4 regions of the Pantoea sp. SGAir0215 genome follow, and region 4 is predicted to be linked to each of the others. Evidence: predicted binding sites of a transcription regulator. Region 4 holds the regulator's gene; each other region holds the start of a gene.

Region 1 (5,399 bases), 1.6 Mb from region 4:
GCTATGCCGTTAATGACGTTGGTGATGTCTTCGATTTTTTTCGAACTCTCGTTAATTTTTGACATGGAAACGATGACCTGCTGGGACACGTGTTCGCCGCTCTCCGCATTCTTCACGGCTTCGCTGGCCAGACGGCAGGCTTCAAAGACATTGTCCGTATTCTGTTTCACGGTCGCGCCCAGCTGCTCCATACTGGCGGCCGTTTCGGTCAGGGCTGCGGCCTGCTGTTCCGTGCGCGAGGCCAGGTCAACGTTGCCGCTGGCAATTTCCTGCGAGGCGAAAGAGACCGCCTGGGTTGCCTGGCGGACGCGGGTAATAATGCCGGTCAGCGCGGTACGCATGCTTTCCATAGAGGTCATTAACTGCTGAATCTCGCTCTTTGAACCGGTATTGACCGGCACCGGTTTGTCCAGAATTCCTGCGGCAATCTGGCTGCAGTGGGCTTTGGCGTGATCAAGCGGCGATAAAATATAGCGTCTGACAAAGACCAGTATGGCCACGATAATGGCAAGAAACAGCACACCAAATACGACTAACAACAGGATCCCAGAGGAAAAGTTGCTCTGGGCATCCGTATTGAGTTTCTTCGCAAAGGCTTCATGTTGTGCCAGCACCTTGTCCAGGACAATTTCATACTGGCGATCCAGGCGCACGACGTTTGCGATCTGGTTTTTAAAGCGCTGCTGGTCCCCGGCCTCGGCCGCTGCGATTAAAGGCTGAATGCCCTGATCGCGGTAGGCCAGGTAAGCCTGACGATAGCGTTCTGCTTCCGCTTCTTCTCCCGGAATACGTGGCGCGTTCAGATAAGCCTGGAAAGCGGCATCGGCTTTAGCGGCAACGCTTTTTACGCTGTCCAGTGAAGCGGCGCCCTGCGGGCCACCATTCTCCGTCTCTTTCATGTACTCCATCAGACGGACGCGTAAGGTACGACTGTGGTTGATGGGGTCAATCACCGACAGCACCACACGAATTTCTTTATTCACGGCATTAAGTGACGCGTTGCTGCGGGCCAGTAACCAGATGCTGACGGAAATACTGATAAGAAAAAGAATTAACAGAAAAGACAACACCAACAGTGATGATTTTTTTAACGACATAACACAGTCCTGAACAGGGGGGATTATGGACAGATATATCGGCATCCTGGGGCTAAATATTTAGCTGGAACGCACCGAAATAAGCACAGAATTAAGTGCATAAAACATAAGCGAAATAATGAACCAACTGATTCACTATTATCAGGTTGACGTTTCGCTTGCCGCTTCGGTTATTTCATGCGTTAACGCCGGCGGTATGGTTTTCAGGTCCAGTAATAGGTTGAGTCAACGAGGAAGTGCAAAGCAGGAAAGTGCGGTTGTCAGCATTTGTCTGAACAGTTCATTTATTATTTATTTTAAGGTATTGTAATTTAAGGGTTAATTCTAATCCTTGCAGTAGTAAATAAAAGTGACTATTGCCTGTGAGATAATATGGTTATTAACACGTAAAACATTATTAGCGTACCAGGCATTGATTTAATTGAAAAAAAACGGGGGCGACGTCTCAGGCGATTGGGTAAATCCTCTGAAAGGAGATTCTTTGCGCCGTTATGAATCCTCTTCTCTGCGCTGTCGTCTACACTTATTACTTCTTTATAAGGAAGTTTCTACTCACCTGTATCGAGGTAATAATGCAAGTATGTCCTTATTTGTTTCTCTATGGTCGCTGTGAAGAGGCGATGGAATTCTATTTGCAGGCAACAGGTGGACAGCTGCTGCAAAAAATGACGTTTGGTGATATGCCGGAGCAGGGTGAACAGATTGGCGACCAGTCTGCACCCCCGTTGCCACCTGAAAAAATTATGCATGCGCATCTGCGTATCGGGCAGGGCGAACTGATGATGAGTGACGGCAATCCTGACCAGCCACCGGCGTCAGAGCACGCAGGCTATGCCGTCAGTCTGGCGACCACGGATGCAAAACAGGGTAAAGCCTGGTTTGAAAAGCTGTCAGCAGGCGGGAAAGTCACCACACCGTGGCAAAAAACTTTCTGGTCTGATGGCTTCGCCATGTTTATTGATAAATTCAATATTCCGTGGCGCATTAACGTTGTTAAATCAGACGAGTAATTTGTCGGTGATGCCGTTCAACGGCGTTGGATGGCGCATACAACAGTGGCCTTCCCAGGGGGAAGGCCACCGTCAATTACCGTGCCTGTCTTGCAACAAACTGATCAGAAGTTATAGCCAGCCACCAGATAGTAACCCCAGCCCGTTGATTTAATTTCAGACGCGCTGCTGCCAAAACCTAACTCCTGACCGTCTCCCCACTGACCGCCGTTATGGAAGTAACGCGCCACAGCAGAGAAGTGCCAGTGCTCGTAGCCCAGTGACAGGATATGACTGGAGGCGATGGAATTACTGGTACGGATCGGCCCGGTCTTATCACGCAAGTCTGAGCCCCAGTCGAAGTTGGTAAAGCCTACATAGCCCAGGTTACCACCCCAAAGTGTGGTGATTGGCACGAAATACTTCACCTTAAAGCGATAGCCGTCCCAGCTGTCTTCGTTCGCAGCACCGTAGTTTTCCCACTGGTACTTGGCATAGACGTTCAGTGACAGACCGATATCGCTGTGCGTATCGATGTCGGTGCCCAGGCCCATGTACCAGGTGTTCTGGCGGTTTGCGCTGTTACGGCCCATATCGTAGATATAGTTGTTGGCAAAATACCACTCTTTAAACGGACCGAAAGCCAGGCTGGTGCCGGTCAGTTTATCAATAGAGAAACGCGGTTCGATTTCCATGAACAGGGGTGAACCGTGGTCGAAAATACCGTTGGCGTTGTTGTTACCTACGCCAAAGAAGTTTGGCAGGTCAACGTAGCCGTAAAAATCAAACCAGTCTTTTTTGGCGAACGCTTCGTATTCCAGATAGACATCGTTATTGAACTGGGGCCCGAAGCGGGTGTGGTAACTGCCCACCACGTTGACGCTCTGATGCCACCAGTCGGAAAGGTACTGGGGATCGTTTTCTGCAGCCTGCACTGCACCGTTCAGGGAGCCTGCCAGCAGGGCACCTGCAACTAACGTTTTAAATTTCATTATATTTGACCACTGGTTTTCATACGCAAGACAATCGTTTGCGTGCTGTTTGGAAATCAATCCCAAAGGTTGGGCAGTAATGTACTCAGGCCGCCTGTTTTAGTTAGCGTAGCGTGCCTGTAACAGAGAGATAGAAAATAGCTTTTGATCACATTTGTCAAAATGTGTTGCATAACAATTCATCATAATTGTGATGATTATCACAATATAGGGTTGTGGCGAACGGAACCAGGCAACCGTTTACGTTGTCGGGTTCCGAATCGATCGGCAGGAATCAGGGAAAGGTGACGCGCACCTGAAAACCGCAGCGCAGGCCTTGTGCGTCCCGACAGTTGGCAAGGGCAACGTCGATATGGTGTTTCTGGGCGACGCTGCGCACGATAGACAGACCTAAACCGCTGCCCTGCGCTTTAACGTCGGGTGAACGGGCAAAGCGATCGAATGCGCGTTCAAGAAAGGATTCCGGTACACCCGGACCGTTATCAACGATGTCGACAACGGTTTGTCCCGCCACACGATGCAGCAGCACATCGACCATGCTGCCTTCAGGCGTATGTAACATCGCGTTGCCAATCAGATTATCAAACAGGCTGCGAAGTTCGGAACGCCCGGCCTGCAGTCGATAGTGCGTGGTGCCGCTAAAGCCAATGTCGATACCGCGTTTATCCGCCACAACCATGAGCTGTTCAATACTCTCTTTCAGCACATCTTCCAGATCGATATTTTCGAGGTGCGCGACGACTGACTGATCTTCCCAGCGCGACATATTCAGCAGTTGAGTGACCAGATGGCGCGTGCGGGTCACACCTGATTCCAGTTGAGCGAACTGACGGCTGGCCTCACCGGGTTGAATGTGCTGACGCAGATTTTCCAGTTGCAGCGTGACGGCGGTGACCGGCGTCCGCAGTTCATGAGCGGCATCTTCCATAAACTGACGTTGTGAAGACCAGGCGGCACGCAGTTTATCCAGTAAGGAGTTGTAGGCCTCAACCAGGGGCTGAATTTCGTCGGGCAGCCGTTCCGGCGATACGCTGTGGGGATGGTGCGCATCCTGGGCGGCGATTTCTCGCGAGGCAACGCGCAAATCCCGGGTGATCTTGCGCACGACCAGCCAGATGACCAGCAGCGACAGCGGCATCATCAAAATCAGCGGAATAATCGCCGATAGCGCCCGTCGCACCATCATCTCTTTCATGTAGCTCAGGTTCAGCATGACCTGAATGGTTTTAATCTCACTGCCTGGCTGACCGGAACGGGTGTAAATGCGCCATTCACAGTCGCGGCAGTCACCGATCTGCACGTCTTTGTAGCCATTTTCCGGCTGTAAGGGCGCATGCAACTCTGGCCATGAGCTGGATCGTAACCGGCCCTGCGCATCCCACAGTTGAATGACAAAGGCACTTTTGATCTTATGCGCAGGCGCAATCACCGGCATCAACGGGGGGATTTCACGGTTAACGGACCACGCATCGGCCAGCTTGGCGAGCTGTTCGTCCTTAATGACGCCAACCATTTCGCCGTAGCAGTTAAAAAAATACCAGGCGACACCGCCAATCATCAGTAAATGAATCAACAGCAGGGTACTGAGTAATTTATTTCGTAATGAACGCATAAAGATTTTCATATTGCCGGTACTCGCCAGCCCAGCCCACGCACGTTGCGAATCACATCATTATCCAGCTTGCGCCGCATCCCGTGGATAAGAACGTCCACGGCATTGCTGCTGACTTCTTCGCCCCAGCCGTAGATACGGTTTTCCAGCTGTTCACGTGACAGAATGGCACCGGGCCGCTCCAGCAGAGCATAAAGCAGGGCATATTCCCGGGCGGTGAGCTGTTCACGCTGCCCTTTGTACAGGACTTCGCGGGTCAACATATCCAGTTGAACATCGCCGCTGCCCAGCACCGAATCGGCAGAACCATGGTGGCGTCGGGTGATCGCGCGCATACGGGCCATGACTTCCTGCAGATCAAAGGGTTTGAGCAAATAGTCATCTGCCCCGTAATCCAGGCCCTGTACCCGCTGAGCGACCGTGTCGCGTGCGGTCAGAATTAATACCGGTGTGGCATCACCGCGCCCACGTGCGCGTTTGAGCACCTGCAACCCGTCGTCGCGAGGCAGACCGAGGTCGAGCAGCACGCAACTGTAACCGCCTTCGCTCCAGGCATTGTGCGCATACACGCCATCGCGTACCCAGTCGACAGACCAGCCCGCGGCTTCCAGCGCCTGCTGTAAATTGGCACCGATCATTTCATCATCTTCAACCAGCAACACGCGCATGGATGACGTCCCCCAGAAAAATGACCCCAGTGTAGCGCTGG
Region 2 (5,399 bases), 1.6 Mb from region 4:
CAGATTGCCGGTTCCGTCTCCGCGTTTCGCCGCCGCTATCCGGGCCTGGAACTCAACATTGCTGAATTTGGCGGGCTGACGGTGCAGGAAGCCGTGCTGACCGGAACACTGGATATCGCCCTGACGGCGCTCCCGGTCGATCCCGAACTGCCCCTCGCCACCTTATCCCTTATGCGCCATCCGCTCTGTGTGTTGCTGCCGCGTAAGGCGCCCTGGCTACGTCGCACCCGGCTTTCACTCTCTGAGCTGGCGGCGCATCCGCTGCTTATCTTTAACGAAGAATTTTCACTGAACCGGCAGTTGATGCAGGCGTTTCAGCGTCAGGGAATAACGCCCACGATTGCCGTCCGAAGCGGGCAGTGGGATTTTCTGGCCGCCATGGTTCAGGCAGAGATGGGCCTGGCCATTCTGCCGGAACCCATTTGTCAGCGTTTAGATAAGCAGTCGTTACTGTGGCTGCCGCTGGCGTCTGAACTTCAGTGGCATCTGGGGCTGATTTGGCGGGAAGGAAGTTATCTGTCGCGCAGTGCGCAGGCGTGGATCGCCTGTTGCCGGGCCCACTGGCCCGATGATGCACCCCGCCTGTCTGTCTGATGCCCCCGCCTGCTCACCGCCGCACGGCGAAGCAGGCTGGGCCCGAAAGCGGCGGCGAGTTACGCCTCTTTCTCGATTAATAGCGCTTCCAGCAGATCCAGATCGTGCAGCAATTTTTGCATGGTCTCGTTCGAAATCGCCTTGGTGGCACGCAGGTGATAGACCTCCGCGCGCTCGGCACGGAGCGCGGTCAGACGGAAACGGCGCTCCAGATTTTCGGCAAACAGGGCATGTTCAAGGTCATTTTTGCCCTCGGCGCGACGGCGCAGATTCCCGGTCACGCGCAGGCTTACCTCTTTTAGCAGCTCTGGATCGATGTTTTCATCGGTTTCTTTTTCGAGCCTGGCTTCCATTTTTTGCAGACTCTCAATCGCCGCCCCCGCCATTACCGCCTTCGCATGCTGTATTTCATGGCGATGCGCATTTTTATCCAGTGTTTCGACGCCGCGCAGCAGGATGGGCAGGATAATGACGCCGACCAGCAGGGAGAACAGAATCACCCCGGTCGCGATAAACACCAGTTCGTAACGGGCCGGGAAAGGATTGCCGTTGCTCAGAAACAGCGGGATCGACAGCACACCGGCCAGCGTAATCGCACCGCGCACGCCCGCAAAGGAGGCGATTAACAGTTCACGCAGTGAGTACGAGGAGAACACTAACGGCTTGTTTTTCAGCAACCGTTTACTGAAGCGCTGCATAATCCACAACCAGCCGAAGCGCACCACCATTAACGCCGCATAGACCAGCACGATATCGGCAAAAATCATCCAGATATCCACATTGGGATCCGCATTGGCCTCGGCGATGGATTTTTGCAGGATAGAGGGCAGTTGCAGACCCAGCATCAGGAACACCATGCCGTTAAACACAAATTCCAGCATATGCCAGACGCTGTTGGCGCGCAGGCGCATCGTCAGCGGTGCCTGACGAATAATGCCAGAGCGCGTAATCGTCATCCCGGCCGCGACGGCGGCTAAGATCCCGGATACGCCGAGGTGCTCAGCAATCAGATAAGAGGCGAAAGGCAGCAGTAACAGCAGAACAATTTGTGTGGCTGCGTCATCACTGCCGCTCCAGCGGTTCAGCACACGTAGCGACTTCCCGTAAAGCCAGCAGACCGCAACCCCAGCCACCAGGCCGCCCAGCGCCACCTTGAGGAACTCTACGCTGGCACCGCCCCAGCTAAATACCATGGTGCCCATCGCGACCGCGACGGCGAACTTCAGTGAAACCAGGCCAGAGGCATCGTTCATCAAGGCTTCGCCCTGCAGAATCGCCATGATTTTCTTAGGAATGCGGCCTTCACCGACGATACCAGAAAGGGCCACGGCATCGGTGGGTGAGAGCACGGCGGCCAGCGCAAACGCAGGGATAAGCGGAATGCCCGGCACGGTCCAGTAAATCAGGTAGCCGATACCGACGACGGTGATCAACACCAGTACCAGCGCCAGGCCAAGGATTTCCCGTCCATAGTGCAGAAACTCGCTGACCGGTGTTTTCCAGCCGTCGGCAAAGAGCAGCGGCGGAATAAACAGGACGAGGAATAATTCCGGGTCAAAATCCACATGCAGCCCAAACGTGGGCCAGGCCAGCAGCGCACCAACGGCAATTTGCACCAGCGGCAGCGGGATTTGAAAAGGCAAGATACGCGCGGCGACCCCAGAGAGCGACACCACCAGCGTCATGATCAAAATAGTAAAAAAGATTTCCATGCTTTCCTTAGGCGGGTTGTTATCTTTGAATCAACGTGAAGATAAAGTGTAAAACAAACTGGCAAGCGCGGAAAAAGCTACGTGTGCTTCGGTGAGGAAAAAGCGGAAAATTCCGGACGCACGGCTGCACGTCCGGTCAGACAGTCAGATCGCCCAGCCTCCGGCATAAAAAGCCACCAGCGCAACGGCAATCACGACCGTGCCAATATTTAACTTACGCCATTCACCGGCAAACAGTCGGCCAACTACCAGGGTGGCAAAACCGATCATGATGCCGGTAACAATGTTACAGGTCAGGACAATAATGACTGCGGTGAGCAGGCCCGACATCGCATCGACAAAGTCGGCGAAGTCGATTTTAGCGACGTTGCTCAGCATCAGCAGGCCGACATACATCAGGGCGGGTGCCGTCGCATAAGTTGGTACCAAATAAGCCAGCGGAGACATAAACAGAATCACCAGAAACAGCAGACCCACGACGATTGCCGTCAGGCCGGTTTTACCGCCTGCCGCCGTACCGGCCGCCGATTCAATATATACCGCGGCAGGCGACGCGCCCACCAGTCCGGCAAACAGGCTGCTCAGCGAATCCGTGGTCAGTGCCCGTCCGCCGTTAATAATCTGCCCGTCTTTATCGAGTAAATTGGCCTGCCCGGCCACGGCGCGAATCGTGCCGGTCGCATCAAATACCGCCGTCATCACTAACGCCAGTACGGTGGGCAAGACGGCAGGCTGCAACGCGCCCATAATGTCGAGGCTGAAAAACAGCGATGTCCCCTGCGCATCACGCAGGCTCGGCAGCGCAAACAGCCCTTGCCAGCGGACGGCGGGATCGAAGGCCAGGCCGAGAGCAGAGATCACGATGACCGTCAGCAAAATACCGCCAGGCACCCGGCGCTTCTCCAGACCAAAAATCGCCGCCAGCCCCAGCAAAGACATGAGGACGGGGAAGGAGGTAAAGTGCCCCAACGCCACCGGTAAACCTGAGCCAGGGTTTCTGACCACCAGCCCCACGTTGTCAGCGGCAATCAGCAGTAAAAACAGGCCAATCCCGATGCCCGTACCGTGTGCGACGCCCATGGGCAAATTACGTAAGATCCAGGCCCGAATCCCGGTGGTGGAAATCAGCGTAAACAGCAGCCCCATGAGGAACACAGCGCCAAGCGCGACCGGCACGCTGATGTGCTGACCCAGTACAAGACTGAACGCTGTAAAGGCCGTCAACGAGATTGCACAGCCAATCGCCATGGGTAAATTGGCCCACAGCCCTATCAGGATTGACCCGAAGCTTGCCACCAGGCAGGTGGCAACAAACACCGCCGTAGGAGAGAACCCCGCTTTACCCAGCATACCGGGGACCACGATCACCGAATAGACCATGGCAAGAAAGGTCGTCAGCCCGGCCAGGATTTCCTGTCGCACGCTGCTGCCACGGGCCGAAATGGCGAACCAGGCATCCAGTCTTCCACTGGTCGGGCGTGATTCAATTGACATAGTTAAGCCTCAAAAATTTTTATTGTGTAATTCACGCGGTCACCGTTCTGCATTCCCTGAATATGTCTTTACCCACGGGCAACCGACAAAAGGCAAACGTTTACTTCGCCACGCAGAACGGGTGTAACAAGCACCACCAGACTGAAGGGGGCAGATTATCCGGTCTTTAACCGCCGCTTTTCAACCGTTCAGAGGGAATTACTGCGTATAAAGATCAGGTTAGTAACATCAGGAACGTGCTGGAAACCTGCCAGTAACATTCTTGCAGGCAGCGTGACCGGTCGATGAAAGAGGATGTTGGTGGAAGAGAGATGACGCCGGACGGCGTCATCAGAGCGCATCGCCTCAGCCCGGCAGAGTGAGTTCACCGCCCTGCTGAATGGCCCGTTGCCATGCGGCGCGCTGCTGAACGGTGGTTAACCATTTTTGCGTGGCGGGCGCATTGTGCAAGCCGGCGCGCTGGCTCAGCGCCAGAACAGGAAAGCTCATTTGCACATCGGCGATGCTGAATCGTTGACCGGCAAACCAGGGATTGGCCGAGAGATGATCTTCGATCATTTGCCTGTGGACGTGGAGCTGTTTGTCCAGCCAGGCTTTTTGTACGCCTTTCCCCAGCGCGGCACCCACGGGACGCAGCAACCAGGGCACGGGCGCGCTGCCCAGCCGGCCAAACACCAACTTCATGACCAGCAGCGGCATCAGGGAACCTTCAGCGTAATGTAACCAGTAACGCGCCTGGAGGCGCGCCTCTTCGTCGGTAAGCTGTAATCGCTTCTCGCTGTCGTACTTTTCTTCGAGGTATTCCAGTATGGCCCCGGACTCCGCCACCACCCGATTGCCATCTGTGATAACCGGCGATTTGCCTAAGGGATGCACTTTTTTCAGTGCTTCCGGTGCCAGCATGGAGGCTTCACGCTGGTAACGTTTAACCTGATAAGGCACTTCCAGCTCTTCCAGCATCCACAGCACGCGGTGCGAACGAGATTGTTCCAGATGGTGAACAGTAATCATCATGATTCCCTGCGAATGAATATGCAGACAGTATAGACGTCACTTTACCTTGTGCAGAGAACCATCCTGCTCGGGATCCAGCAGGACCGCACCTGATCCCTGCTGTCCCAGCCGATCACCGGGGTTACGGAGCGGACAGTCACGCATGGATAAACAGCCGCAGCCAATGCAGCCATCCAGGTCGTTACGCAGGCGCGTCAGGGTTTCGATGCGCTTATCCAGTTCATCCCGCCAGTGCTGCGTCAGATTGCCCCAGTCCTGCGCAGACATGCGTTTATCCGCAGGCATGTTTTCCAGACTGTCGCTGACGCTGGCGAGCGGAATGCCGATGCGCTGGGCGATTTTAATGATCGCCACACGGCGCAGGACATCACGGCTGTAGCGCCGCTGATTGCCGGGATTGCGCGTGCTGGAAATCAGCCCTTTGCTTTCATAAAAATGCAGCGCTGATACGGCCACGCCGCTTCGCCGCGCGACTTCCCCCGGTGTCAGCACCGGTTTTGGATAATTGCGATCTTTTTTCATCTGGCACTTTACCTCAAGTTAACTTGAGGAATTATACTCCTTTCCCATCAGAACAACACCCGC
Region 3 (5,399 bases), 2.2 Mb from region 4:
AGGATAAAGGCTACCACGCCCCACAGTAACGCAAATTTCACATCCAGCAGGTACAGCGTCAGCCAGACCGAGATACCGGTAATCAGGCTGATCAGCGTTTTTAACGCCAGGTAATGCGTCACGCCTTTAAGCGCTTTGTGTAAACCCGCAATACGAATTTTGGGGTTCACAAACGAGTTGCGCATTTTGTAAGGCAGGTGGTGCACTTCAAACAGCATAAAGACGACGGTAAGGATCAACAGGACAGTATTGGTCATTGCGCCGGAAAAACCACTCAGCGCCACGCTGGCCAGATTCATCAATGTGTTGGGATCGAAGCGCTGAACCAGCGCATCGGTAGAGACATTCAGATGAATGCTGGCCGCCAGATGCTGAACGACCAGCATTTTCTTTTCCATGATGGTGCGCAGTTGAGGATAGAGATCGTAAAACTCACTCATGGAGCTGGCCAGTACGGCCCCCAGCAGCAAAATCACAGCAAAAATGACCGTGATCACCAGCGTAATCGCCATCCCGCGCCGCAGTCCGCGCCGCATCAGTATCGTGACTAAGGGATTCAACACAATGGCAAAAAACGCCGCCAGGAGTAACGGCACCAGAATATCGGAAGCGGCTCTTATCCCGGCAAGGATAATCACTAACATCGCCAGTTTGATTAAGATATTTTGTCCAATTCTTTCCTGCTGCAACCCGTTCATTCGTTCTCTCTACGCATAAATAACTGATTGAAGTGTAGTTGAAGGAAAAATCAGAAGCGGATTCGTTGAGGAAAAGGGTAAGCGAGGCGAGACGGTGAGGGAAACAGGACGCGAAAGGGTGTTAAGCGTCCTGATGGCGCGGCGGACAATGGCGACTGTCACTGCGATATGCTGTCAACAGCGATGCCGCCGCAATGAAACGACGCAGGCGACCGCCTGCCGCCGCCTTACACTGAGGGCGCAGATTCCTCTTTCGTGGCGTCCTGTGGCACCGGCTCCTGCCCGCCGGGAATCAGAATATTCAGCACGATGGCAACAATCCCGCCGCTGGTGGCGGCTGAACCAAACAGGTTCGCAAACAGGGGAGGCAGATGGGAAAGGGCAGCAGGCACGGACTCAATCCCTAAGCCGAAGCTGAAGGCCAGGCCGACAATCAGCATCTCTCTGCGCGTCAGCGCGGTCTGGCTGAGAATACGAATGCCGGCCGTTACCACGCAGCCAAACATCACCATGGTCGCGCCACCCAGGACGGGCGTGGGAATCTGACGCAACGCTTCGCTAAACGGCGGAAACAGAGCCAGTAAAATCAGCATCACACCGATATAGCGGCCAACAAAACGGCTTGCCACACCGGTCATCTGTATGACGCCGTTGTTTTGCGCAAAGGTGGTATTTGGAAAGGCACTCAGCATGGCGGCAATCATACAACTCAGTCCGTCAGCCAGAATGCCGCCTTTCAGGCGCGCACTGAACGCTTTATCCGTAATCGACTTACCGGAGATCAGGTGGTTTGCGGTAAGATCGCCTACCGCCTCAATGATGCAGACCAGTGAAACCAGCACCACAGGCACAAAAAGGCTGCTGTTGAAGTGAAAGCCAAACGGAAACAGCGCGGGCAGGCGAAACAGGCTGTCCCCCAAACCATGCACCTGAAATTTGCCGCTCAGTGCCGCCGCGATGCAGCCGGTGAGAATGCCGACCACGATGGATGACAGACGCAGCCAGCGGTTCCCCGAACAGCTCAGCAGCACGATCACGCCAAGCGTCAACGCCCCCAGGGCGAGGTTGCTAAGGCTGGCAAAATCCTGTGCATTCTGACCGCCGCACCAGTTAATCACGCTGACCTTAATCAGGCTGATACCGATTAACGCAATCACGCTTCCCGTCACGACCGGCGTAAAGACCCGTTTTAAGGTATCAATAAAGCGGCTGACGATAACCGGAACCAGCGCGGCCACGGCGTTGACGCCAAACAGCATCGCCATAATGTCCTCAGGGCTGCCGCCCTGGGCTTTGACCCACAGGCCACCTGAAATGGCGACGCCGAGAAAAGCAAAGCTGGTGCCCTGCATGCATATCATGCCCGCGCCCACGCCCCACACGCGATTTGACTGCAGAAAGGTGCCGATGCCCGAAGCAAGGAGCGACATACTAATTAAATACGGAAGCCAGGCTTCCAGACCAAGCGCGGTGCCAATCAGCAAAGGCGGCGTGATAATCCCGACCAGACCTGCCAGTACATGCTGCGATGCGCTAAAAAAAGCCTGCACAGGCGGAATTCGCTGATCAAGGCCGTACAGTAAGCCACTGTTTTTTTCGTCAGACACGGTTATCTCATCTCAGTGCGGGGAAGTCACCGGATGTTGCATAAAGCAGGCCAGGTTTATCTGGTAAACGTTCCTCTGCTATCAATGCCTTTAAAATCATAGGGATAATGTTGTGATAAAAGGTGTTGCTCGCCCGGGAAAAGTGAAACACATGATTCCTGATGGGGCAGTGAAGAAATTATTGGTTCATGAAATGACGATTAACGCCCTTTTTTGCACTGCGTTAGTGCGTAGTGATGTTTTTTCACCAGACAACTGTCCTCATGGCCAGCAGCCATTTTTCTGGCCGACTCTCAGCAAAAAGAAATGTATATTTCATATTTAAAATTGATGAAACATATCCGGGCTGCTTAATGCCATCAGGCCGAAAACCTTTCATCCCGCAAAGGCGTTAAACCGCCCTGAAGCGACAATGTCATGGGTAGCCCGATTACACCGTCAGCGATGACGAGCCAGAATGGCCGCCGCGAAGGCGTCAATCCTTTATGAAAAGAGAAATGCGATCTGTGCCGCTAAAAAGTAATTTTCCAAAAATATCCATTTGAAAAATTTATTCCATTGTAATAGTTTTCCAGCATGCTTTTGGCTTTTCCTGCCCAGCCAGCATGCCACTTCTGTGCTCTGCCCGCTGGAACCGTACATACCAAAGAGGCAACATCATGACTATCGTAGGAAACTTTATTGGCGGTCAAACCACATTCAGCGCCAGCAACGAAACCATTCCTGTGTTCGATCCGGCAACCGGCAAGGTTATCCGTGAGCTCACGCAAAGCAGCGCAGATGAAGTGGCTCAGGCGATTGATGTGGCACATGCGGCCTTTCCTGCCTGGTCAAAAACCTCCCCGCTGCGCCGCGCACGCATCATGTTCAATTTTAAAGCTCTGATGGAGCAGCACCGCGATGAACTGGCGGCGCTGATTGTGTCTGAGCATGGCAAAGTCTGGTCAGATGCGCTGGGTGAGCTGACGCGCGGTATCGAAGTCATCGAATTTGCCTGTGGTATTCCGCACCTGCTTAAAGGTGAGTATTCCCCGAATGTAGGCGGTGGCGTAGACAGTTACTCGCTGATGCAGCCGGTGGGCGTCGTGGCAGGGATTACGCCCTTCAACTTTCCGGCAATGGTGCCATTGTGGATGTTCCCGATTGCGTTGGCCTGCGGTAACACCTTCATTCTCAAGCCGCCTGCGCTGGATCCGTCAGCGTCGGTGCGCATGGCCGAGCTGTTGAAGGAGGCGGGCCTGCCGGATGGCGTATTTAATGTCGTGCACAGTTCCAATGACAATGCAGAACAGCTTTATAAAGATCCGCGTATTGCCGCCGTCAGCTTCGTTGGCTCATCCGGTGTGGCCGAGCATATTTACAAAACGGCCAGTGCGCACGGTAAGCGCGTTCAGGCTTTTGGCGCGGCAAAAAATCACGCCATCGTTATGCCAGACGCCGATTTAGACGCCACGGTAAACGCGATTATGGGCGGTGCGTTTGGCTCGGCGGGCGAGCGTTGCATGGCGCTGCCGGTTGTCGTTGCAGTGGGCAATGATACCGCCGATAAGCTCATTTCGCGCCTGACACCGCTGATCAACGCATTACGGGTTGGGCCGGGAATCCAGCAAGGCAGCGATGAAAATGAAATGGGGCCTGTGGTTTCTGCGGCACACCAGAAAAAGGTGCTGGGCTATATCGATCTGGGCGAGCAGGAAGGGGCGAAGCTGGTCGTTGATGGCCGCAACCACAAAGTCGCCGGTTTCGAAGAGGGCTACTACGTCGGCGGTACGCTGTTCGATAACGTTACCGCCGAGATGACCATCTGGCGTGAGGAAATTTTTGGTCCGGTGCTGAGCATTATGCGCGCGCCGGATTACGACAGTGCCCTGAAGCTGGTTAACAGCCACGAATTTGGTAACGGCAGCGCCATCTTTACCAGCAATGGCCATACCGCGCGGGAGTTTGTGCAGGATGTTGAGGCCGGAATGGTCGGCGTCAATGTGCCGGTGCCGGTGCCGATGGCCTTCCACAGTTTTGGGGGCTGGAAACGGTCAGTCTTTGGTGCGTTAAACGTGCACGGGCCAGACGGCGTGCGTTTTTACACCCGCATGAAAACCGCCACCGTGCGTTGGCCAGGCGGTCAGCAAACGGTGTCCGAATTCAGCATGCCAACGTTAGGCTAAATCACCTGCACCACTGACGCAGCGTTCCACACACAGGGGCGCGGGTTGTCAGGTGAAGGACCGCAAAACAGGAGGAGGCGAATGGCCTTACTTTCGAAGGTAAAACAGCCCGACAATAACGGCTGCATTCAGCAGGTGACGCCAGCGCGCGCCGGTTGGCGTTATGTCGGTTTTTCATCCTATCTGCTGAAAAAAGGGCAAACGCTCGACCTGAAAAGTGGCGACAGCGAACTTTGCCTGGTGCTGGTCGCGGGGCTGGCTTCCGTCACCACGCGCCACGCACGTTTCCCGAATATCGGCAAACGTCTGTCACCGTTTGAGCGCACGCCGCCTTATTCTGTGTATGTTCCTCATGATGATGACGTCAGGGTACAGGCTGAAAGCGATCTTGAGCTGGCGGTCTGCCAGGCACCCGGGCAGGGCGGCAAGCTGCCCGCTCGCCTGATTGCGCCGGAGGATGTTGGCGTTGAACGGCGGGGCAAAGGGCAAAATCAGCGCCTGGTGCATAATATTCTGCCGGACACTCAACCGGCAGAGAGCCTGCTGGTCGTGGAAGTGTATACCGATGAGGGCAATACCAGCTCTTACCCGAGCCACAAACACGATCAGGAAAACAGCGAACACGAAACCTATCTGGAAGAAACCTATTACCACCGTTTTCAACCCGAGCAGGGGTTTGCTATGCAGCGCGTTTATACTGACGACCGTTCGCTGGATGAGTGCATGGCAGTGTATAACCGTGATGTGGTCATGGTGCCGCGCGGCTATCATCCTGTGGCGACGCTGGCAGGCTACGACAATTACTACCTTAACGTCATGGCGGGGCCGGTACGTTTGTGGAAGTTCAGTTGGGAGCACGATCACGCCTGGGTTAACAGCGACAGTTATCCGCGACGTTAATCCGTGGCGAGGACTGACAAGGCAGCGCT
Region 4 (5,399 bases):
ATCGACGACCAGCGCCTGCCAGCTGACGGCCGCCGCGCACACGCCGATAGCCTGTACAAAACGCAGTACCAGCATCAGGATCACATTATCTACCCACAACATACCCGCACAGCCCAGAGCAAACAGGACGAGGCCTGCCAGCAGCACCGGCTTACGCCCCAACCGATCAGATAAGGGACCCCAGACCAGTTGACCACAGGCAAAACCGGCCAGAAACAGGCTCATGCTGGCGCTGATCATCCCGGCTGACGTGCTAAAACTTTGCTGCATAGCGCCGAAGGCGGGCAGGTACATATCGGTTGCCAGAAAGCCCAGCATACTGAGCACGGCAAGATAGGGAATAAAGCCTTTTGAAGCGGACATCGGGTTCTCATCAGTTGCAGAATAAACGCGGGGCAGTGTAAAAGCTGTACTTCACGCTGTGAAACGGTAAAATTTGCCTGTTGCTGTTAAAAATTTTGAAGGCAAATTATGTGGTCTGAATATGCGCTGGAAGTGGTGGATGCGGTCGCACGCGGTGGCAGCTTTAGCGCGGCCGCCCAGGAACTGCACCGTGTGCCTTCTGCCATCAGCTATACCGTTCGCCAGCTGGAAACCTGGCTGGCTGTGCCGCTGTTTGAACGCCAGCACCGGGAGGTGATTCTCACCCCGGCGGGCGAGCATTTTGTGCGGGAAGGGCGCAGCGTTATCAAAAAAATGGATGCCACACGACGTCAGTGTCAACAGCTCGCCAACGGCTGGCGCGGTCAGATTGGTATTGCCGTCGACTGCATCGTCAAACCGCAGCGGACCCGGCAGTTTGTCAGGGATTTTTACCGCCATTTTCCCGACATGGAGTTGCACATCAGCTATGAGGTCTTTAACGGCGTCTGGGATGCGCTGGCAGACGGGCGAGTGGATGTGGCGATAGGTGCGACACAGGCGATTCCGGTGGGGGGGCGTTTCGCCTTTCGCGATATGGGCACCCTGAACTGGCGTTGCGTGGTGGCGCGTCAGCACCCTCTGACGCAGGTTGCTACGCTGGGTGATGAGGCGTTGCGCAACTGGCCTTCACTGGTGCTGGAAGATACGTCGCGCGCGTTACCGCGTCGTATGACCTGGGCGCTGGATAACCAACGCCGGCTGGTGGTCCCGGACTGGCAAACCGGTCTGGACTGTGTGCGCGCCGGTTTGTGTGTCGCGATGATACCGGGCCATTTAGCGCGGCCCTTACTGGACAGCGGCGAGATGGCAGAGCTGAACTTACCGCAGGCGTTTCCGGAAAGTCCCTGCTGCGTCAGCTGGGCGGAAGATCGCGCATCACCGGCGCTGGGGTGGTTACTCCAGTACCTGGGCGATGCGCAAACGCTAAATCAGGAGTGGTTGAGCGAGGATTAACGGCGATAATCGCGATAAGGACCATAGCCCACCGAGCGTCGCTCAATAAGCGTCGGGTGGACTTCAATCGTCTGCGACTCTTCCCGCTTACTGGTGATGCGATCTAACAACATCTCCAGCGCCTTCTCACCCAACTGGGCTTTAGGTTGATGCACCGTGGTCAGTGCCGGAGTGAAATAGCGCGCATTGCGCACATTGTCGTAACCAATGACGGAGATATCCTGCGGCACGCGCAGGCCCATTTCGTCGGCCGCGCAGATTGCGCCCATCGCCATGATGTCGCCCCCACAGAATACGGCGCTTGGGCGCTGCTTCTGTGACAGAATCTGCTGCATGGCCTGATAGCCAGATTCGGGTTCAAAGTCACCCTGCACAATCCATTCGGCACGTGGCTGAATACCCGCTTCTTCCAGCGCCTTAAGGAAACCGGCATGGCGACCGCCTCCCGTGTTACGCTCCATCTGGCCGGGAATGGCACCAATATCGCGATGACCACGCTCAATCAAATAACGTCCTGCCAGATAACCGCCCTGGAAAGCATTGTCCAGTACGGTATCGGTAAAGTCGGCACGGGATTCGCCCCAGTCCATCACCACCATCGGAATATTGCGGTTCGCTTCCAGCATTTGCAGCAGATCATCCGGATACTCTGAACACATCACCAGAAGCCCGTCAACGCGCTTTTGCGCCATCATCGACAGATAGGCGCGCTGTTTTTGCAGGTCATTATGTGCGTTGCCCAAAATCAGGGTATAGCCTTTATCGAAGCAGTGATTCTCAATGGCTTCGATAATTTCAGCAAAGTAGGGCGCTTCACTGGACGTGGCGAGCAGGCCCAGCGTTTTGGTGTGATTCACCTTCAGGCTACGCGCGACTGCGCTGGGAGAATAATGCAGTTCCCGAATCGCTTCCCACACCGCTTCGCAGGTATTTTCTGCGACAAAGCGCGTTTTATTGATGACGTGTGAGACGGTCGTGGTGGACACGCCCGCACGCTTCGCCACATCTTTAATTGTTGCCATGTAAATCGAACTCCCGGGCCTATCTAAATTATTGATAAGCATATTGTTAAACGTTTGCGTCAGCGGACGGTTATTTCTGCGAAAAACATCGCTTTTCTGTCCGGTATTGAGTCATCAGGGCAGGAAATAACGTCTGAAAAGGGCGCGGACGCAACCGATATTGCGCGCTGTTGCGCAACAAAGGGGGGATTCTAACAAGGCTGTGCGGATAAAACGAGATTTTTACCCACGCGTATGTGAAAATGCTTTCACCTTACAAACGTCAGGGTTAAAGGAGAGGGGATGAGTACCGATTTGAAACTGTCATTAATGACGACGGCAGCCGCACTGTTAATGATCATCGCGTTTAGCTTCACCGCTATTCTGCACTAGTCGCATTCGTTTGCAGCGAGGCTATACTGGCTGACTGGCTGACTGGCTGACTGGCTGACTGGCTGACTGGCTGACTGGCTGACTGGCTGACTGGCTGACTGGCTGACTGACTCGCTGACTGCGCGTCCAGCCTTGCCGGTGATACGTCCTGTCTGTCAGACCGTATCACCGGCAGGTGCGGCATTTTCGCCCGCAACACCCGGCTGCACAATCGGGGTGAGGTGGGCAATAAAAAAGCCGGGAAGTTGCCTTTCCCGGCTTTTTTGTATGAAGGACGTTTAGCGAACGGTCTTTGGCGTCATAACGCGACGCGCACCAATATAATGGCGCTGCCAGTAATCTTCGCTCAACGCACTGATTTGAATATCTTTACCGGTACGCGGTGACTGAATGAATTTACCGTTGCCCAGGTAAACCCCGACATGATCTGCGGTTCCACGCCCGTTGATGCGGAAGAAAACCAGATCGCCTTTTTCAAGGGATTCGCGGTTGACCGGTGCTGCATCCCGCAGATGGTACATTTCGTTAGCGGTACGGGGGATCTTAAACTTCACGACGTCTTTGTAGGCGTACCATACGAGGCCACTGCAATCAAAACCCGTATGGGGCGATTTGCCTCCCCACTGATAACGCTTGCCAAGTTGCCCCATCAGTTTTGCCATCGCCGTTTCACGCGCTTTCTGGTAACGCTGGCGATGCGCTTTACTCATTTTAATGGTGCCGGTTTCGGTATTGTCTGCCGTTAACGCCTTCGCAGCACGTTGATGACCATACCGTTTTTTGCTGGCGGTATTGGCGGCGACTTTTTTGCTCAGCGTCTTGTGCGAGGCAGTCGTTTTAGCGAGCGTTTTGTGCGTGGTGGTGTGGGAGGTCGTTTTGCTGGTTTTCGTGGTCTTACTGACTTTCTGAACAGCGGAGGTGCGACTTTTTTTAGATGAGGCTTTAACCGCGCGTCGTTTGCGCCGATCATCGTCGCGCGCACTTTTTTTCTCTACCTTATGCAAGCTGGCCTTAACCGTCGCATGCGGGGATGCAGCAGCGATGTTAAAGAAGAGTTGCGCAAAAGCCAGAATAAGAAGCGTAATGATTGAACGCATAGTCCGTTTACTGGTTAAGCTGTCAGATCAAACAGGTCTCTGACAAAGTTAAGAAAAATCTGATCACCGATCAGCGCCGAAGTCATTCTAGTCCAGTTTTTTTTAAAAGAGTAAGTCCTTTTTTTATTAATTGATGGCCTGGATAAAAATCAGGCATAAATCAGGAATTTCAGTCTCTTATAGCAGCAAATTCATTGCAAATTATGAATACATTCATAGTCTTTGTCACAGTTTCCTGCGAATGCCTGACCAGCCTACTTAGCAAACATGGCGATTTAACGTCGGACGAGCCAAAATCTCGTTTTCAGTCCTGGCGTGAAGTCGCTACAATAAAGAAACACGAAGTGACGAATTAAGGAAGGCAATAATGAGTACTGTAGAAAAAATTCAGCGCCAGATCGCAGAAAACCCGATCCTGCTGTACATGAAAGGTTCGCCGAAACTGCCAAGCTGCGGTTTCTCTGCGCAGGCGGTCCAGGCGTTGTCTGCCTGTGGTGAGCGCTTTGCTTACGTGGATATTCTGCAGAACCCGGATATTCGCGCAGAGCTGCCAAAATACGCCAACTGGCCCACGTTCCCGCAGTTATGGGTTGATGGCGAACTGGTCGGCGGCTGCGACATTATTGTTGAAATGTTCCAGCGCGGCGAGTTGCAGCCGTTAATCAAAGAAACCGCTGAGAAGTTTAAAGAAGCGGAATAACTGAAAAAGGCCGACCTCGTCGGCCTTTTTTACGCGCGTTACTCGGTTGTTTCTCCACCCGTCGCCGACGCTTCCGTTACAGCTAACGGCCAGCCTCCCAGCCGTTTCCAGCGGTTAACCAGCTCGCAAAATAAGGTCGCCGTTTGCTGTGTATCATAGAGCGCGGAGTGCGCCTGACTGCTGTCGAACGCCATTCCTGCGGCTTTGCAGGCTTTCGCCAACACGGTCTGGCCCAGCACCAGTCCGCTCAGCGCGGCCGTGTCGAAGGTCGCAAAGGGATGAAAGGGATTGCGTTTCAGGCCCGCACGTTCCGCCGCCGCATTCATAAAGTTCAGATCAAACGTGGCGTTGTGAGCGACCATGATGGCGCGGTTGCATCCGGTCTCTTTGATGCCTTTTCGCACCATTTTAAAAATGGCATGCAGGGCCTCATATTCGCTGACTGCGCCGCGCAAAGGATTCGTGGGATCGATGCCCGTAAACGCCAGCGCTTCCGGGTGCAGGAGCGAACCGACAAAGGGTTCCACATGAAAATGCAGCGTCTCGTCGTGATGAAGCCAACCCTCATCATCCATTTTCAGGGTGATGGCAGCGACTTCCAGCAGCGCATCGGTTTGCGCATTAAAGCCCGCCGTTTCAACATCGATCACGACAGGATAAAAACCACGAAAGCGTTGATTGAGTGCGTTGGGGGAAGACGATTCAGACATCAGGATCTCATTGCAGAAAAAGGGCAGCGCGTAGTATGCCAAAAAAGCGCACTCTCTGCAGCAGATGTGGGCGAGGGAAGTAAGAATCAGCCTGCAGGAGGCAGGCTGATGGGCGGTAACG

The links. The regulator PurR, encoded in region 4, represses purine synthesis genes. The targets are predictions, from matches to a motif close to CANGCAAACGTTTGCNTG.
Region 1: the regulator PurR is predicted to act here: its motif matches at 3,308-3,325, upstream of C1N64_RS04465 (nucleoside-specific channel-forming protein Tsx).
Region 2: the regulator PurR is predicted to act here: its motif matches at 3,890-3,907, upstream of C1N64_RS04360 (NCS2 family permease).
Region 3: the regulator PurR is predicted to act here: its motif matches at 2,366-2,383, upstream of C1N64_RS01835 (nucleobase:cation symporter-2 family protein).

The regions. Positions count from the first base shown of each region.
Region 1 is NZ_CP028031.1:936,040-941,438, forward strand. Features, by position in the region: gene C1N64_RS04455 (methyl-accepting chemotaxis protein) at 1-1,097, opposite strand, end outside; gene yjdN (VOC family metalloprotein YjdN) at 1,670-2,107, shown strand; gene C1N64_RS04465 (nucleoside-specific channel-forming protein Tsx) at 2,212-3,078, opposite strand; gene C1N64_RS04470 (sensor histidine kinase) at 3,353-4,702, opposite strand; gene C1N64_RS04475 (response regulator) at 4,699-5,358, opposite strand.
Region 2 is NZ_CP028031.1:909,386-914,784, reverse strand. Features, by position in the region: gene C1N64_RS04370 (LysR family transcriptional regulator) at 1-594, shown strand, start outside; gene C1N64_RS04365 (Na+/H+ antiporter) at 654-2,306, opposite strand; gene C1N64_RS04360 (NCS2 family permease) at 2,451-3,800, opposite strand; gene C1N64_RS04355 (glutathione S-transferase family protein) at 4,146-4,811, opposite strand; gene soxR (redox-sensitive transcriptional activator SoxR) at 4,851-5,336, opposite strand.
Region 3 is NZ_CP028031.1:354,454-359,852, reverse strand. Features, by position in the region: gene C1N64_RS01840 (AI-2E family transporter) at 1-698, opposite strand, end outside; gene C1N64_RS01835 (nucleobase:cation symporter-2 family protein) at 926-2,305, opposite strand; gene C1N64_RS01830 (hypothetical protein) at 2,418-2,630, shown strand; gene C1N64_RS01825 (CoA-acylating methylmalonate-semialdehyde dehydrogenase) at 2,965-4,470, shown strand; gene iolB (5-deoxy-glucuronate isomerase) at 4,552-5,370, shown strand.
Region 4 is NZ_CP028031.1:2,509,334-2,514,732, forward strand. Features, by position in the region: gene punC (purine nucleoside transporter PunC) at 1-363, opposite strand, end outside; gene punR (DNA-binding transcriptional activator PunR) at 472-1,377, shown strand; gene purR (HTH-type transcriptional repressor PurR) at 1,374-2,399, opposite strand; gene C1N64_RS11795 (cytochrome bd-I oxidase subunit CydH) at 2,682-2,771, shown strand; gene C1N64_RS11800 (C40 family peptidase) at 3,050-3,868, opposite strand; gene C1N64_RS11805 (Grx4 family monothiol glutaredoxin) at 4,233-4,568, shown strand; gene rnt (ribonuclease T) at 4,607-5,278, opposite strand.